3 regions of the Paenibacillus sp. EKM212P genome follow, and region 3 is predicted to be linked to each of the others. Evidence: predicted binding sites of a transcription regulator. Region 3 holds the regulator's gene; each other region holds the start of a gene.
The links. Region 3 encodes Rex, which represses fermentation and respiration genes when NADH is low (regulators of the CRP and FNR family bind a similar motif). Its sites were predicted from a motif close to TTGTGAAATATTTCACAA; they were not measured.
Positions count from the first base shown of each region.

Region 1: the regulator Rex is predicted to act here: its motif matches at 2,337-2,354, upstream of G9G54_RS10255 (formate/nitrite transporter family protein).
Region 2: the regulator Rex is predicted to act here: its motif matches at 1,953-1,970, upstream of lpdD (prenylated flavin chaperone LpdD).

Region 1 is NZ_JAAMNR010000003.1:239,413-243,848, forward strand. It holds gene G9G54_RS10250 (molybdopterin-containing oxidoreductase family protein) at 1-1,055, opposite strand, end outside; gene G9G54_RS10255 (formate/nitrite transporter family protein) at 1,429-2,262, opposite strand; gene G9G54_RS10260 (FAD-dependent oxidoreductase) at 2,649-4,010, opposite strand; gene G9G54_RS10265 (glutathione peroxidase) at 4,402-4,436, opposite strand, start outside.
Region 2 is NZ_JAAMNR010000004.1:504,757-509,192, forward strand. It holds gene G9G54_RS14910 (hypothetical protein) at 1-169, opposite strand, end outside; gene G9G54_RS14915 (DUF4190 domain-containing protein) at 263-634, opposite strand; gene G9G54_RS14920 (hypothetical protein) at 858-1,445, shown strand; gene lpdD (prenylated flavin chaperone LpdD) at 1,457-1,804, opposite strand; gene G9G54_RS14930 (S8 family serine peptidase) at 2,107-4,436, opposite strand, start outside.
Region 3 is NZ_JAAMNR010000002.1:378,779-383,214, reverse strand. It holds gene dinG (ATP-dependent DNA helicase DinG) at 1-2,246, shown strand, start outside; gene G9G54_RS07840 (redox-sensing transcriptional repressor Rex) at 2,291-2,944, shown strand; gene G9G54_RS07835 (amidohydrolase) at 2,931-4,232, shown strand; gene G9G54_RS07830 (cell wall elongation regulator TseB-like domain-containing protein) at 4,270-4,436, shown strand, end outside.

The DNA.
Region 1 (4,436 bases), on a different contig from region 3:
CCCCCGCCGTGCTTCAGCCATTGTCCAGTGAGCGCAGGCAAGCATGTAACCGCACGTACGTTCATACCGCCATTATCATGATGCTGAAGCCCATTGCCGATATTGATATACGCTGCTCGCGCAGTTCCGTACATTTCCGCCAAACGGATGATATCCGCTTCCGGTACGCCGGTAATCCGCGAAACTCGCTCTGGTGTATATGTCTTAACATGCTCGCGCAGTTCCTCATGGCCTACCGTGTAGCGATGTAAAAATTCGTCGTCCGTCAGTCCCTGAGCGAACAGCACATTCATAACACCCAGTGCAAGCGCCGTATCCGTCCCCGGATATAACGGAATGAACCAATCCGCCCATTGCGCCGTCCGGTTGCGATGAACGTCAATAACGACCACCTTAGCACCTTTTTTACGTGCTTTCTCAGCCAAAACGACCTGATGCATGTTGGTGCTAATGACATTTCCACCCCACACAATAATGAGGTCTGCATCCTCCGTGTCCTCCGGGCTGGTGCCGCCCTTAAAACCCATAACGGACGCCCAGCCTTCATTCCCTGCCACGCTACATATCGTCTGATCCAGTTGGCTTGAACCCAGCGCATTAAAAAATCTGCGGTCCATTCCATCCACACTCAATACGCCCATATTGCCATAAAAGCTGTAGGGGAGAATAGATTCCGGTCCGTCCATACATATCAGCTCCTTGAACCGACCTGTAATGGTATCGACTGCCTCCTCCCAGCTAATACGTTCAAATTTCCCTTCTCCTTTGGGGCCTATACGTTTCAACGGATAGAGCACCCGATCAGGATCATATACCCGCTCCGTCATATTGCGAACTTTGTTACAAATAGCCCCTTTGGTAATAGGATGATCCGGGTTCCCAGTCACCTTGACTATCTTTCCACTTTCCTTGTGAAGCAGGAGCCCACACGTATCCGGGCAATCTAACGGGCATACAGCCGGGAAAATTCCGTCCTGCTGCTCCGTCATCCGCTGTCCCCTTTGTAAGTCTTGTTGAAGCGTGGCCTCAGGAGGCGCGCTATTGCGATGATCCATAGTGTTGATGCTCCTTTCCGTTACCGTTTCCAAAAATTACACTGATCTTATCATATCCACAGCTTTGGCCTATGGCAAGAGAAGGATTTTCCCACACAGCCGCTCTCCAAAATATTAAAAAAATCCGTCTGCTGCATAGAGCAAAACGGATTTTTTTAAGAATCATAATTTTTTTCGACATCCTGTTTCATTATATCTTACCGAGGGTAAAAGAGATCAAGGCATTATGGGACGAGAGCACACTCATCCTCCATGCCAAATCATGGACCACTCCCAAAAAAATCCGCCATGACAGGTTTCGTTCCCCCGGGCCTGTCATGGCGGATTTGCTTTGTTCATTGCTGTTTAAAGTACCGTAATTAAGCAGGATCACTCAACGGATTTGATGTGCAACCGAAGAAGTAGTTGGAGATTCATTCGCTGGAAGTGCGTTGGTTTGAGGCTTTTTCAAATAGGCCAACCAGTAGGCTCCAGCCACAAACAGGCTACCTCCTACCAAATTCCCCAGCCAGACCGGAATGAAGTTCATAACATAATCTGCCCATGAAAAGTGGCCTGCAAAAATAGCTGCCGGAATGAGAAACATATTGGCAACAACGTGCTGAAATCCAATAGCGACAAAGGCCATTGTTGGGAACCAAATCCCCATAATTTTGCCGCCAATGGAGTCTGTGCTATATGCCAGCCATACAGCCAGTGCTACGAGCCAGTTACATCCTATACCCGATATAAAAGACTGCAAAAAGCTTTCATGTAGCTTATGTCCTGCCATATCCACCACTTTGTCCAGGTAAGGGCCCGTTTCTGTCAAACCCAGTACATGCCCAAAGAAAAATGCAACGAATAACGCACCTGCAAAATTACTGAGCGTAATAATCGCCAAATTACGAAGCATGGCTCCTGTCTTAATCCGTCCTGCCCATCTCGCCAAAGGGACCGCCATCATATTGCCGGTCAGCAATTCTCCGCCGGCGATCAAAACTAATACCAGACCTACGGGGAACACCGCAGCTCCAATAAAGGTGGCAATGCTTCCCCATTCTTTAGGCGCACTTGCAATAACACGTATATCCAGCAAAAACCCAAGTGCAATAAATGCACCTGCCAAAAATCCCAGTACCACCGCCACAGTCCACGGGTTGTTCGCCTTGGCCACTCCTGTTTCCACCGTCTTTTCAGCAATTTGCCCCGGTTTATAGCTCGCCATATGTCCCCGCTCCTTTAATATCTTTTCACTAAAATATTCTTCTTTCATATTTTATTTAAAATCAGTGATTATGTTTGTGAAAAAAATCACTTTCTTAACTATAAAAAAACAGCCCTTAGAATAAGGACTGTCTTTCTGTATTATTACATCTACTGCGCTACTACGCGCTTTACATTTAATTGTATTCTTCCTTTTCAACTGCTCTCAAGAACCAAATAACTCCACCGAGGCCTACCACGGCCACGACTACAAGAAAAAGGATATAAAACAAACCCATAAGCTACTTCCCCCCTGATCCTTATGCTACTCTATATTGTACTATAAGGATTCATCCGTACGCCTCAGATTGTTGACAAACTTATGAACAATGTCACAGACAAATCTAATTATACAGTAACTGGGTTCCGCTCGGATATTGTAGGCAATGCTTGTAAACCTGCCGCGTTCAGGAAATTCCAAGGCTTGTTATAATGCGGCTGGAAGAAGAAATCGACAAAAGCCAACTGGTCAATGGTCATATGATTTTGAATGGCTACGGATAGCGTGTTAATGGATTGCGTCAAATCCACCTTCGACATAATTTGAGCCCCCAAAATTCTCCGCGTCTCCTGCTCATATACCACTTTCAGTAATACCTTTTCGGAGGTTGGCATAAATTCAGGCCGGTAGCTGTCTTCAATGGTTACAGCCTCTACAGTCATGCCTTCGTCCATTGCCGCGGCTTCCGTCATGCCTGTTCCTGCGATATTGTCTTCGTAGATTTTGATACCCGAAGTTCCTTGGGTTCCCATGTAGGCAATGGTTGGTTGTACCAGATTACGTGCTACCAGCGTACCCATACGAACTGCATTGGTTGCCAAAGGAATATAAGCCGTTTTGCCTGTCGGATTATAGCGGATTGCACAACTGTCACCTGCTGCAAACACGTCCGGGCAGCTACTTTGCATATAGTTATCCACAATGATCGCACCGTTAGGCAACATATCTACTTGACCTTTGAGCAGATCCGTTTGAGGTCTGAAACCGATGCAGAGAATAACAAGCTCTGTTTCATATTCTCCTTTAGAGGTCACGACTTTACTCACCTTACCGTTCGTACCCTCAAAACGACTCACCGTCTCGCCAAGTACCAGCTTAATGCCATGTTCCTTCAGGGAACTTTCAATCCGGTCTGTATACTCATGGTCCAAATACTTATTCAATATACGATCAGCACTGTCGATCAGTGTTACATTTTTACCGTTCATTTGGAAAGCTTCTACCAGTTCAACACCAATGTATCCAGCCCCGACGACTGTAATGTTCTGTACGTGCTGGGCTTTCTCAATGATATCATTGGAATGATTATAGTTTTTACAGAGCAAAATATGATCAAGTTCAATGCCCTCCAGCTTTGGAATAATAGGCCACGAACCCGTAGTCACAATTAATTTATCAAATGTGTCTGTAAATTCTTCACCTGTTTGGAGATTACGTGCATGCAGCGTCTTGCCTGCCGTATCCACACTCGTTACCTCATGAAGCATCTTGGTCACTACACCCAAGTCAGCCAGTTGATCTGGAGACGAATAAAACAGGCCGTGTGGATCTTTGACGACACCACCTACATACAGCGCAATACCACAAGATAAAAATGAAATATTATCATTACGCTCGTAAACGGTAATTTCTGCATCTGGATAACATTTAGCTGTGTTGACGATAGCTGCCGTGCCTGCGTGTGTACATCCGATAACTGCTACTTTCATGTTAAATTCCTCCTTGGTGTGTGGGCATAAAATGTATAATTATTGTGAATAGTTTCACGTAAACAGCTCGTTAGCGTTTGTGATTTATTTCACTTTATGCGCTTATTATAGTGTGATATTTTTCACATTACAATATATTTTCGTGATATTCACAATTTGTCCACATTTAAAAAAGAAAGGATATACAAAATCAACTGTTTGCTGAAATATTTTTTTGCTCCATTCAGTTTTCCCTGTAAGCCCTCTGATTATGCCCTTGGAGTCGACTTTCACATGATGCGACCACCCTTAAATAAATGCACATGTAGAGAACAAAAAAAGGTCCGTTTCCCGGAGACACGCAGGAAATCAGACCTTTTTAAACATATACTTTGGAGTTAAGGCAAAGCTACTATAGCAATTGCTCAATGGCTGCTTTCATCGCTT
Region 2 (4,436 bases), on a different contig from region 3:
TTCGCTTCTTGTGCTTGACCTTTTGTAATTGTTCTTGCTTGGTCGGCTTCATTCGTATGTGCTGTGAAATCTCGCCATAATGGCCATTCGTTTTGCGGCTCTGTGCCGCACAATAGATTCCAGCGCGTTTTGCCTTGCTCAGCGCTTTTTGTGTTTGAGTACGTGCCATACGGCTTCACTCTCCTTCATTGGACTCCTTTTATCATAACATCCAATAGTCAAATCGTGAATGGTTTGTCTGACTCAAGCATTCTTCAATTCATTAAATGTCTGAAAAAATATCCGGATCGCCACTGGAGGCTGCCACAACAAAAACAATGACCAAGAAAATGATGATCAGTGTATAAATCAGTGTACCGATAATACTACATACCAGTCCAGCAATGGCCATACCTCTGCCTTGTTCGCCATGACGGTTAATTTCCTTCAGGGAAAGACTGGACAAAATAATACCCACAATTCCGATAATCAACCCGATATAGGGAATGACCACAGATAAAATCCCGAGCACCATCGAGGCAACAGCTTTACTATTCGTAGGTGGAACTACTGGGGGCGGGTTAAATGGGGCGTTATAATCGTTCGTCTCCTGAAAAGGATCGGAAGATCGAGGCTCCTTGTACAAATCACTCATCCGTTAAATTCAACTCCAATAAGTAAAATAGCAATTATATAAGTTCTAGGGTACCACAATCTTACAAATCAGGACAGTACTTATTTCAATTTTTTAAATTAGAACGTTAAAAAGAAGAAACATAGCGATATTAGCACTTTTTGAGGTAACCGGGCATACAGTATTTTACCTGTTACAGATCAATTGCGCTCCATGAGAGCATCCTGCCAAGGAGGTCGGAGCTATGTTATATCGTGCAACATCCCGCAGAAAGGGCTCGCCTCACAAACGATTAAATGCAGATACACTTAGGAAAATATCCGCTGCCATGCTGCCCTTTTACAAAGCTATTGCAACCCGACGTGCTTTTGCCGTCCAATGGTCACGAGCTGTCGTTCAGGGCAATTTGGATCGGATGAAATCCCTTCTCTGCTCAGTAGCGCCATTTGCCGCCAAACAAGGCTTAGGCACGAATGGCATTGGCTACTTTATTTCCTTTTTAGCTCAGCCACCGATGCTCTATTATACGAATGGAACGACGATTCCACCCGGGACTGTGCAGTTTACGTTTGAGCCGAGAGTTCATCGCGCCATCGCAAAAGCCGTTTTTCCACTGTATCGCGAATTGGCACGCAATCCATGTTTTGCTTCTGCCTTAGCCAAAGCAATCAACAGACAAGACCAGCGTGCAGTTCATGTCATGATCCGTAGTTTGATTCCATCCTCTGCGCTGAAATCCGTACAAATTGAGGATGATGGCTTTGCCTTGCTTTTTAAGTATCCCTTTAGCAAGTATCCGTATCGCAATCTGCTCTTTCGGGAGTTCACTTAAAAAGGTCGCTACTAGCGTTCTTGCTTGAGTTTTCCAATGAGCTCTTTTCCCAGTTGTATAGCCATATCTGTCAGCACTCTGATTTCGTCCTTGGTTGCATGATCCAAATGTGCTCCGCAGCAAATGGCAAAATTGCCCGCAAACTCTTTTCGCAAGCGAACTGCAATTTCTTCGGTAATATAAAATTCCTTATGGTTTTGTAATTGCACAGTTTGAATCGGCTCGAGCCTGGCCCCTGCTGTAATCGTTCCCAAATGAGGCTGATCACCGCCTGAAATGAGTACAATGATATCTTCCCCCATAAAATAGGCATCCAGCACAAGACGGATACGTCCGCTTTCTTTTTGCAAATGAATCATATAATCCTCTCCTGCTAAAAATATTATTCAGGATTTTGCAAAATTCGATTCCAGTCGCTCCAAAGTGCAATATATAGACGAACTAGACCATTTCGATCTATATATCGTTTATTGAAAATCGCTTATTGGATTTTTGCAAAATCCTCTATTGTGAAACGATTCACTTTATAGAGTTCTACTCATTGTATCGCTTCTTGAACGGCTCGACAATTAAAAATGGCCCACAGCAGCCTCTATAAACCGTGGCTTGCTGTGGGCCTTCATTGCTATTCTAAAAGAAGCCTTCCCTTTCCTACTGGCTGTTAACGGATCGTGATCGTATGCACAGTCTTACCACTTGCGCCGTCATTATCCGTCACCGTTAGCTCTACGGTATACGTTCCAGCTGTGGTGAATTTATGCTTCACCTTGGAACCGACTGCCGTATCGCCATCGCCAAAATTCCAGCTGTAGCTGACGATTTCACCATCTACATCACGGGAAGCTTTGGCGTTAAATTGTACATTTTTGTTCTTCTTAGCTGATTCATTAGCCTGAATAATGGCTACTGGCTTTTCATTGGATGTAGGTGGATTCGGATCAGGGTTCTGTCCTCCACCATTGGTTACATACAATTTTCCCGGCGCCTCCGTCTCCACTTCATTTCCCGCTGCATCCCTTACCCGGATCACAATGACTCCGCCTTCCAGGTTCAGAGAAGATGAAGTGAAATAAGTACCTTCATAGTGGCCTGACGAAGTTTCATTTAATGGAATATCGTTGCGGCCCAAAGTGGACAGGTTGAAAGGCAGCTCCACATGGAAGGACGCCTCCAAACCGGATGCACTGTCAAAGGATACTCGTACCGACTGCCCTGGAGTAATACGCACATCCTCAGCAGGGCTAATGTTTTCAAGCTTCGGCAGAGCTGTATCTACATACACCGAGCGCGTAACGGTTGTTTCGTTTTCGGCAAGATCCTTGGCCGTCACCGTAATTTGATTTTCGCCTTCGTTGATAAGCAATCGCTTGTTAAAGCTGCCATCACTTCCAAATTCAGCGGGCTCACCGTTAATCGACAATTCGGTGAGGAACTCGTCGTACACGGTACCGATAACACTAACTACACCCGCGTTCGTACGGGCTCCTTCATCAGGAGAAGTCAGGATCAGACCCGGTTTAGTCTGATCGAGCGTCACAACTACCGTTTCGGAACGATCCGTTAATTTGCCGTATACCGCTGCTTGAACACTTAGCGGATTAGCACCTGGCTGAAGATCAACCGACAAACTGAACTGACGATCCTTCACTTTCGTTGTGCCAGCCAGCTCCTTACCGTTAAAGAGCTGAATATCGGCTCCTTCTGCCGGGGAAGTTCCTGTTACGGTAATCGACTCTTCCTGCGTATACGTAGCCTTCGTAGGAGTCGTAATCGTTGGAGCATTCACCGGATATCTGACGATAGCCCGGATCATGTAGTTCCCTTCCTCCTCAGGTGATTGGCTCCATACGCCGCTTACACCTTGCCAGCTGCGAAGTGCATTCGGGCCACTCTCATCTGTAGCAAGACCCGGCGACTGTGTGCCTACAGCAGACTGTGTATATACGATGTAGAAGTCACCTTGAACCGTCACCGGCTCTGGAAGCTGCACTGTCGTCCATTGTGTCTCATCCCTTACGGCAGTCCCGTCGAATGGACCAGCCAATAATCGTCCAGGTGCTCCTGCCGCACCGGAGGCGTCATAGATAGAATATTGGAATGCCGTTCCTCCCGGATTCGGAAAGGCAGAGTTCCAGAACAAAAGCGATGCTCCTGTCACTTGAGCCACTTCCGACTCAGGCGTCATTCTGACTGCCCATGAATTGCCTGCCGCGTTAAAGGCTCTAGCATTTTCTCCTGTCCCGTCATCGTAGGCAATGCCTCCCTGGAACCCGATAAAAGGTTTCAACGTGACATTCGCTTCCACACTACCGTTCGGAGGAGCAGTAACGGATACACTGTCACTATAATAATTCTCAGCTGAAATGGACAATGTGTATGTTCCTTCCAGCACGTCCAGCGTAAATTCTCCAGCCTCATTCGTCTCTACCGGAGCAATACGCGCATCCTCCAGCACCAACACTTTCGCTTTTTGGATCGGTTCACCGGATTGCTTGTCGGTAATGACCCCGTGAATCGTACCGTGAGGTACGGCCTGAAGACTAAAGTTTGCTCTGATGACTTTGTTATTCTCAATCGTGACTGCTTTCGTTTGAGGCACATAACCATAGGCTTCAGCCTTCAGCGTATAGTCGCCCGCTACATGGGTGAAGCTGTATTTGCCCGTGGTCTGATCCGTTTTCACCGAACGTCCGGTTTCCAATACCGTAACCGTAGCGCTGGCTGGAAGACTGTCGAGCCCGACACGTCCACTATCCACCGTTGTTTCTGCCGGCTTCACTTTCTCCTGGAATTCACTCTTTTCAGTGCTTGTAATTTTGTACAGCGGGAATTGTTCTTCCGCTTTTTCCAGCTTGATATTCGACTCAGGTACGATGTCCTTGGTCACTGTCGTAGCTGGAATGCCCAGCACACGGAAATCGTCAATGTACCAGCCGTTCTTGTTCACACTGTTATCCGATTTCAAACGGAAGCGAATTTGAATCTCATTGC
Region 3 (4,436 bases):
AGGGACATCAGTTTTTTCGTCAGCTTGCGCTAAAAGTGGAAGATTGGACGGAGCTAGCTGCTCCGCGTAGAGAAGATGACCCGAATCCACTGTCAGGTGTTTCCTTTGAGGAGTACATGGATGATGTGCGGGACAACTTGCGTTCATCCTTGAGCCAATATGAGGAGCGCGAGGCGCAGATACAGATGATTGAGGGTGTAAATCAGGCACTGAGTGAAGACAAGCATCTACTGATCGAAGCAGGTACAGGAACAGGGAAGTCCCTCGGCTATTTGCTCCCATCGCTGTATCACAGTGTGAAAAAAGGACAGCGAGTTATGGTAAGTACACATACGATCAACCTGCAGGAGCAATTACGCGAGCGCGACATTCCGATGCTGACTAAGGTGATTCCGTTTCCGTTCCGGGCTGCTATTTTCAAGGGTCGGGGACATTATTTGTGTCTGCGTAAGTTTGAACATAAAATAAACAGAAGAGACTTCGCGACACCGAAGGAAGATTTAATTACAGCTGCTCAGATGATCGTCTGGTTGACGCTAACAGAAACCGGTGATGATGAAGAACTGAATCTGAGCAACCGTGGTGGAGATTTCTGGGAAACGGTGGCGAGTGATTCAGAGTCCTGTCTTGGTCGTTCTTGCCCATGGTTCCGCAAATGCTATTATCATCGTGCACGCCATGAAGCAGGGATAGCGGATGTTGTTATTACGAATCACTCTAAGTTGTTTACAGACGTCAAAGCTAGTCACCAGTTGTTGCCGAGCTATGAACATCTGGTGATTGATGAAGCCCATCACCTGGAGGAAGTAGCTGGTAAGCACCTAGGTATGCATATGAAATATTTCACACTCGTGCATACACTGACGCGACTGTTCAAAGACAGCAAGAATGGACAACTGCCTTCACTTCGTCAACAATTGGCGAAATCGGGGCACGAGAAGTCGACGGATTGGGCCTCAACCATCGATCAGATGTATCCGCTCGTGTTAGAGGTTAAGGAAACTTGGGATCTGCTAAGCGACAAACTGTTTGGCATGTTGCCAGAGCGAAGCGATGCGACACCGGGTGAAACAGGACAGTTTTCTTCCCGTCTCAAACCTTCAGCCAAGCCTGCAAAGTGGGATCAGGCGGGGGCTTTGGAAAATCAGCTATATGTAACGATGAGTGAAATTTTGCGCAAGGGCGACAAGCTGATGCTGGACGTCAAGGAAGAACATGACGATTATGCGGCGGATAGCCTTATTACAGATATCACGGGTCTGCTCAAGGATCTGGCGGGGATTCGAGAAAATTTGCGCTTTTTTATGCGACTCGATGATGAAACAACCGTATACTGGCTCGAAGCGAGTGGGCAATTCCGCAGTAAATCATTACAATTTTATGCGGTGCCCGTCGATGTGAGCCGCCAGTTGAAAGAAATGTTTTTTGACAAAAAAAGAAGCATCATTCTGACGTCTGCTACCTTATCGGTAGATAAGTCGTTTCAGTACATGATCGATCAGCTCGGCTTGCAGGAGGCCGCAGATCAAGAGCGGCTGATGACTTCGCAGCTCCCGTCACCCTTTAATTACAGGGATCAGGTGTTGCTGGTCATTCCACGGGATTTCCCAAGCGTGAAGGGCAGTGTAGGAGATGCACACTTTGTAGATATGCTCGTTAGCTCTCTAGGAGCGACTGCTCAGGCGACGCGGGGGAGAATGCTCGTTCTGTTTACTTCCTATCGGATGCTCCGGCAAGTGTATGAACCGCTCAAAGAGGCCTTAGCATCCAGCGAAATTACTGTGCTGGGACAAGGTGTGGACAGTGGGAGTCGCAGCAAGCTAACCCGCCGTTTTCAGGAAGCCAAAGCTTCTGTATTGCTGGGAACCAGCAGCTTCTGGGAAGGCGTCGATATTCCGGGGAAGGCTCTGACTTGTCTAGCCATTGTTCGCTTGCCATTTCAACCGCCGAATCACCCGTTGCTGGAGGCAAAAAGCGAGCTGCTCCAGCAGCAGAAGAAGAATCCATTTATGAAGCTGTCTGTACCACAAGCGGTCATTCGCTTCAAACAGGGATTTGGTCGGTTGGTTCGTACAGCGAGCGACCACGGGGTCGTTATCGTTTACGATACGCGTGTGATCGAATCCTATTACGGAAAGCACTTTTTGTACTCGTTACCGGGACCAAAAATGGAGCATATGCCATCGGAGCAAATGGTGCCCCGCATCGCCGAATGGCTCCAATCCGCCCCGGAGACCGAGGCATAACGGACGGACACTAAGTATGTTCGTTACAATTAGGGGGAGCAAGTATGAAATCAGATAAAATTTCAGAGGCTGTCGTACGGAGGTTACCCGTATATTTACGTTATCTGAATGCACTTCACAAACGGGAGGTGGCTACGGTCTCTTCTCAAGAGTTGGGACAGAGGCTAGATTTGAACCCGGCCCAAATCCGTAAAGATCTCGCCTATTTTGGAGATTTTGGTCGGAAGGGTATCGGTTATGATGTTTCTTATCTAATTGAGAAAATACGCCATATCCTGAAAATCGATCAGCAAATTAATGTAGTATTGGTCGGAGCGGGTAATCTGGGGCAAGCCCTTTCGAATTATAACGCTTATTTAAAAGACAATATGAAGATTGTAGCGGTATTTGATGCGTTTCCGGATAAGGTAGGGACCAAGATCAATACATTGGTCGTGCAACCGATGGATGAACTGGAAGCGACTGTGAAAGAAAAAAACATTCGAATCGGGATTATTACCGTACCTGATTTTGAAGCACAGCACGTGGCTGACAGGCTTATTGAGAGCGGAATTGGAGCGATCCTGAACTTTGCACCGACTACTCTCAAGGCACCGGCCAACATTCGGATTCATGCCACAGACTTTACAACTGATTTGCTTAGCCTCGCTTATTATTTGGAGGACGGAAAGGAAGAAACACAATATGACAGTGAATAAATGGATGATTAAAAACGGCTCTTTTGCCGTAAATGGACCAGAAGCTGGGGTAATCCATGGTTTTATGATTGTGGAAGATAGCCGCATTACTTACATTGGCGAGACTTTGCCTTCGGGTGAGGAAGAGACGGAAGCGATCGATGGTAAGGGGCTTTTATTTTTACCTGGTCTGATTAATACTCATGGTCATGCGGCGATGTCTCTGCTGCGTGGGCATGGAGATGACTTGGCACTTCAAGTATGGCTTCAGGAAAAAATGTGGCCTATGGAAGCCAAGTTTACATCTACGGACGTGTACTGGGGTACGTCGTTGTCTGTGCTGGAAATGCTGAAAGGTGGAACAACGACCTTCCTGGACATGTACGATCATATGGATGAGGTGGCTCGTGTGGCTGAAGAGTCAGGTATTCGTGCAAGTCTGATGCGTGGAGCAATTGGACTATGTTCGGAGGAAGAACAGCGAATCAAGCTGGCTGAGGCCGTAACTTTTGCGCGTAACTGGCATGGTAAAGCAGACGGGCGTATTACAACGATGATGTCACCGCATGCGCCATACACCTGTCCACCTGCGTTTATTGAAAAATTCGTACAAGCTGCGCATGATCTGGATTTGCCGCTGCATACGCACATGTCTGAGACGATCGCCGAAGTGGAGCAAAACGTACGTGACTACGGTTTGCGTCCAGTTGCACACTTGGATAAGTTTGGCTTTTTCTCCCGTCCTTCGCTTGTTGCCCATGGCGTTCATTTGAATGACGAAGAAATAGCTTTACTGGCTGAACGTGGTGTAGCGGTTTCGCACAACCCAGGTAGCAACTTGAAGCTGGCAAGTGGTGTGGCAAGAGTGCCTGAATTGCTGCGTGCAGGGGTTACCGTTTCTCTCGGAACGGATGGTCCTGCCAGTAATAATAACCTGGATATGTTCGAGGAAATGCGTCTGGCAGCACTTATTCACAAGGGTGTATCTGGTGACCCTACGGCAGTTCCTGCGAGTGAAGCGCTGCGTCTGGCAACAGAATACGGTGCAAAGTCAATTGGTTTAAAAGAAGTAGGAGCGTTGGCAGCAGGCAACAAGGCTGACTTTATCGCGCTGGATCTGAATCAGGCACATTTCTTGCCGCGTACAGATATTATTTCCCATGCGGTATACTCAGCAAGCGCCAAAGACGTGGTTCACGTATGGGTAGACGGTCGTCAGGTTGTGAAAAACGGCGAATGCCTGACTATGGACGAGGAACGCATCAAACATGAGGCACAAGCCGCCTTTGAAGGGCTGCTGTCGCGCTAATTCAGGTGTCACATCCCCTTAGAGAGGAAGCACGGGTTTGAAAAATAAGAAAAAGTGGATAGCGGTCGCCATTTTGGCCGTAATACTGATCCTGGTCAGCATTTTCTGGTATTATTCCTATGTTACTCAAGACCAGGTGGCTGAGAAAAATGCCGCTATCATTAAGGCCAAGCAATCAGGTGGTCTGGTTAGCACGACTCAAAC